2 regions of the Ensifer sp. CCNWLY38 genome follow, and region 1 is predicted to be linked to the other one. Evidence: predicted binding sites of a transcription regulator. Region 1 holds the regulator's gene; the other holds the start of a gene.

Region 1 (2,202 bases):
TCGGCGATCAGCCAGACGCCCTCTCCTCGCTCGAAACGCAACGGCGCGCGCATGTAGGTATCGTAAAGCGGCGTGGTTGCAGTCATGCGAGGCTCTCCTTCACTCCAATCGGCATCGATCCCGCTGTTTTATGCGGCCCGATAAAAATCAAAAATGCCGCCTTTCGGCGGCGCAGGCACTATTCCTATTTCGCAGTGCAATGTCAACAAAACCAAGCCTTGCAGCGCGGTAGCGAGGCCCATTTCCCTGCGACGAAAAAATCGGCTGGAAGGGCTTGCAAAAATGCAACGCCGATCGAGCAAGTTGGGGAAAACTACGAATTCGATTCGGCGTGATTCCCCGGACTCTTGCCACGGAGTCCGGCGGTCAGTACGTTAACATTCAATTACTAGACGCATGCGGCGGACCTAGTCACCAAAAGAGTTATCGCGTTTGCAACCTCGGGATTCAGCCGGGGTGCGGTGAGGGATTCTGCCATCCCCAACGCTGAGAACGGAGAGTGCAGAAATGAACTGGACTGACGAGCGGGTGGAGAAACTGAAGAAGCTTTGGTCCGAGGGCCTGAGCGCAAGCCAGATCGCGGCACAGCTCGGCGGCGTCAGCCGTAACGCTGTCATCGGCAAGGTTCATCGCCTGAGCCTTCCAGGCCGCGCCAAAGCCGGCGGCAGCACCACTGCGGCGGCCCGCCCGAAGCGGCCGACCTCGGCGCCGCGCGCTCCGAACTACGCCGCGCGCGTTTCGACCCGCACCGTTGCCCGCCCGTCCGGCGCCACCGTTCTCAAGGAAGAGATCGAAGTCGATCTCGTTGCCGAGCAGGATTTCAGCATCCAGACCGACGTGGTCGTGCCGATGTCCCGCCGCCTCGAGCTGACCCAGCTCACCGAACGCACCTGCAAGTGGCCGATCGGCGACCCGCTGAAGGAAGAGTTCCACTTCTGCGGCAACGACTCCCCGGAAGCTTCGCCCTATTGCAGCTTCCATGCGCGGCTTGCCTACCAGCCGTCGGCCGAGCGCCGTCGGATGCGCTAAGGATCCGCACAGGACCAAAACGAAAGGGGCCGATCGGCCCCTTTTTTATTGACTTCCGTTTGCCCTTCTCAGCTTTCGAGCGAGTAGCCGGCGCCGCGCACGGTGCGGATGACATCAGGCATGGTCGAGAAGTTCAGCGCCTTGCGCAGGCGGCCGACATGCACGTCGACGGTCCGCTCGTCGACATAGATGTCGTGGCCCCAGACGCCGTCCAGCAACTGCGAGCGCGAGAAGACACGGCCCGGAGAGGACATCAGGAACTCCAGCAGGCGGAACTCCGTCGGCCCCAGGCGAACTTCGCGGCTGCGGCGATGGACGCGATGGGTTTCCCGGTCGAGCTCGATGTCGCCGCAGCGCAGCAGCGTCGAGAGAACTTCGGGCTTCGCCCGGCGAAGCATCGCCTTGACGCGGGCCATCAGCTCCGGCGTCGAGAAGGGCTTGACCACATAGTCGTCCGCCCCGGTCGCAAGACCACGGACGCGCTCGCTTTCCTCGCCGCGCGCCGTCAGCATGATGATCGGCAGCCGCTCCGTCTCCGGGCGCTGGCGCAGTCTACGGCAAAGCTCGATGCCGGAGACACCGGGCAACATCCAGTCGAGGATCAGAAGGTCGGGCAGGCGTTCCTGTAGCCGGATCTCCGCCTCGTCACCCCTGAGGATCGTATCGACGTCGAAGCCTTCAGCTTCCAGATTGTAACGCAGCAGGACGCTCAGCGCCTCTTCGTCTTCGACCACGGCGATTTTTGGCAACATCAGGTAACGTCTCCTTACCGCGAGCGCCGTGCGGGTCCAGCGGACCGGCCGGCGCTCAGACACTCTAAATCTGGAGCACCCCCGCCATTTTCAAAGGCGGTGCGAAAAGCCGCATGCTTCAGATACAGGAATTCGGGGCCGCGACCGAAGCCGCGACCGGATGATATTCATGGGGCATGCATTGCGAACGGCGCGTTTAACGCCAGAGCGGGATGAGGAAAAGTGTATGCGGTTGTCCCCCGCATCCCGCTCAAACCTTCTAGTCGTTGACCGAGCCCAACGTCGACGTGTTGTCATCCTTCGGGCGCTCGCCCTCCGGCTGGGCACCCGTCGCCATGTAATAGATCGTCTCTGCGATGTTGGTCGCGTGGTCGCCGATACGCTCGATGTTCTTGGCGCAGAACAGAAGATGCGTGCAGGG
Region 2 (2,202 bases), on a different contig from region 1:
GGGTCGGATCCCAGAAGGATTCGCTCATCAGCACGATGACGTCGGGCTTGCCGCGGTGCGAGGTGCCAGCCGGAAGCGGCTTCACCGGAATGCGATCGATGGCGTCGGCCATGTAGCCAGCGGGCGCGCTTACATTGGCCATCGGCAGGTTGATGGCGAAGGCGAGAGCAAATCCGTTGTGCTTATAGTTCTCCGTCTGGTCCCACATGATCGGGATGACCTTCAGGCGATCACGGATCCAGGAGAACTGGTTGTAATCCATGATGTGCCAGAAGGCGAAGAGCAGCGGCAGCGCAAAGGCCGCACGAGCGATGCGCTCGCGGCGCGTCAGCTTGGGGAAATTGCGCCAGGCGTAGCGCAGCAAGAGGCCGATGGCGGCAACGGCGGCGATGAGGCCGACGACGATGCCGACGGCGGTCCAGGGGCGGTCCTTCACCAGCACCGGCATCAATTCCATGATCTGGCGGCCGAACAGGAAATCGGTCGGATAAAGCGGATCGGACAGGAAGACCTGCTTCTGCTGGCAGACGACGGCGGGTATGATGGCGAGGGGCGCAATCACCACGGCCGACTTATGTTCGCGACCGAAGATGCCGTCGACGGCCAGCAGCATCAGGAAGAATGCACCGACAGTCGTCAGCGCCGGGCGCGTCGGGTCGAGCATATAGGCGAGCGTATCGGCCATCGACTGGCGCACGATCATCTCGACGGCGAAGACGAGAGCGGCTGCGACGAAAAGGGAGAACAATGCGCTGCGGGTGGCCGCAAGCGTCTTGGCGTGCCGTGCGGTGAAGCCGGGTCTATCGACATAGACGCGCGAACCTCTCGCGACAGCGGAATCGATACTAGCCAACATGTTCTCCAGTTTCATAAATGTGTCGTGTAACTGTCATACGCCCGTCATTTTGAACAGGGGATGAATGGTTTCTTAACGGGGTTTGGGAACAGCTTTTCGTCGCGTGAGGGCGCTGCAACGGCCCTTCATAAGAACCGGGAAAGACAGAATTTTTCGGTTTTTTTCGCGGAGCGGCGATTGCCTGTGGGTATTTTCCTGCGGATTGCGCTAAAGAACATTGCGAAAGTCAGACGCAATCGCTCAGAACAGACCGACAGGCCCGCTCATGACCGCTCATAAAGCTGCCCCTTCGCTTCTTCGTATCGCCGTCGCCCAGCTCAATCCAACGGTGGGCGATATCGCCGGAAACCTGGCCAAGGCGCGTGAGGCGCGTGCCGATGCGGCGCGCCAGGGCGCCGATCTCCTGCTTTTGACGGAGCTGTTCATTTCCGGCTATCCGCCCGAAGATCTCGTGCTGAAGCCGGCATTCCTGAAGACCTGCCTCCAGGCGGTCGAGAAGCTCGCGGGCGACACGGCGGACGGCGGCCCAGGCGTCATCATCGGCTTCCCGCGCCAGGCCAAGACCGGCCGGCACAATTCGGTGGCCGTGCTTGACGATGGCAAGGTGATCGCGTTCCGCGACAAGGTCGATCTGCCGAACTACGGCGAGTTCGACGAGAAGCGCGTCTTCGATCAGGGCGAAATGCCGGGCCCGGTGAATTTCCGCGGCGTGCGCATCGGCATACCGATCTGCGAGGACATCTGGGGCGATCTCGGCGTTTGCGAAACACTGGCGGAAAGTGGCGCGGAAATCCTCCTGTCGCCGAACGGCTCGCCCTATTTTCGCGGCAAGGTGGATGTGCGCCACCAGGTGGTCCTCAAGCAGGTGCTCGAGACCGGTCTGCCGATGATCTATGCCAACCAGCTCGGCGGCCAGGACGAACTGGTGTTCGACGGCGCAAGCTTCGCCTTCAACACCGACAAGTCTCTCGCCTTCCAGATGAGCCAGTTCGAAGAGGCGATTTCGATCGTTGAATGGAAGAAGGGCGAAAGCGGCTGGCATTGCGAAAGCGGGCTGAAGTCGCGCCTGCCGGAGCGTGAGGAGGCGGACTATCGCGCCTGCATGCTCGGCTTCCGTGACTATGTGAACAAGAACGGCTTCAAGAACGTCGTGCTCGGCCTTTCCGGCGGTATCGATTCCGCGATCTGCGCGGCGCTGGCGGTCGATGCGCTCGGCGAGGAGCGGGTGCGCACCGTCATGCTGCCCTATCGCTACACTTCGCAGGAATCGCTGAAGGACGCCAAGGAATGTGCCGCAGCGCTCGGTTGCCGCTACGATATCGTGCCGATCTCCGAGCCGGTCGAAG

The links. The regulator PhoB, encoded in region 1, activates phosphate uptake and scavenging genes when phosphate is short. The targets are predictions, from matches to a motif close to TGTCATNNANCTGTCAT.
Region 2: a site for PhoB is predicted at 877-893, ahead of V7S54_RS06200 (LTA synthase family protein). Genes of this name have one in related genera too.

The regions. Positions count from the first base shown of each region.
Region 1 is NZ_JBBBBO010000001.1:661,866-664,067, forward strand. It holds gene V7S54_RS03260 (aspartate aminotransferase family protein) at 1-86, opposite strand, end outside; gene V7S54_RS03265 (GcrA family cell cycle regulator) at 508-1,029, shown strand; gene phoB (phosphate regulon transcriptional regulator PhoB) at 1,098-1,781, opposite strand; gene phoU (phosphate signaling complex protein PhoU) at 2,041-2,202, opposite strand, start outside.
Region 2 is NZ_JBBBBO010000002.1:403,935-406,136, forward strand. It holds gene V7S54_RS06200 (LTA synthase family protein) at 1-853, opposite strand, end outside; gene V7S54_RS06205 (NAD+ synthase) at 1,122-2,202, shown strand, end outside.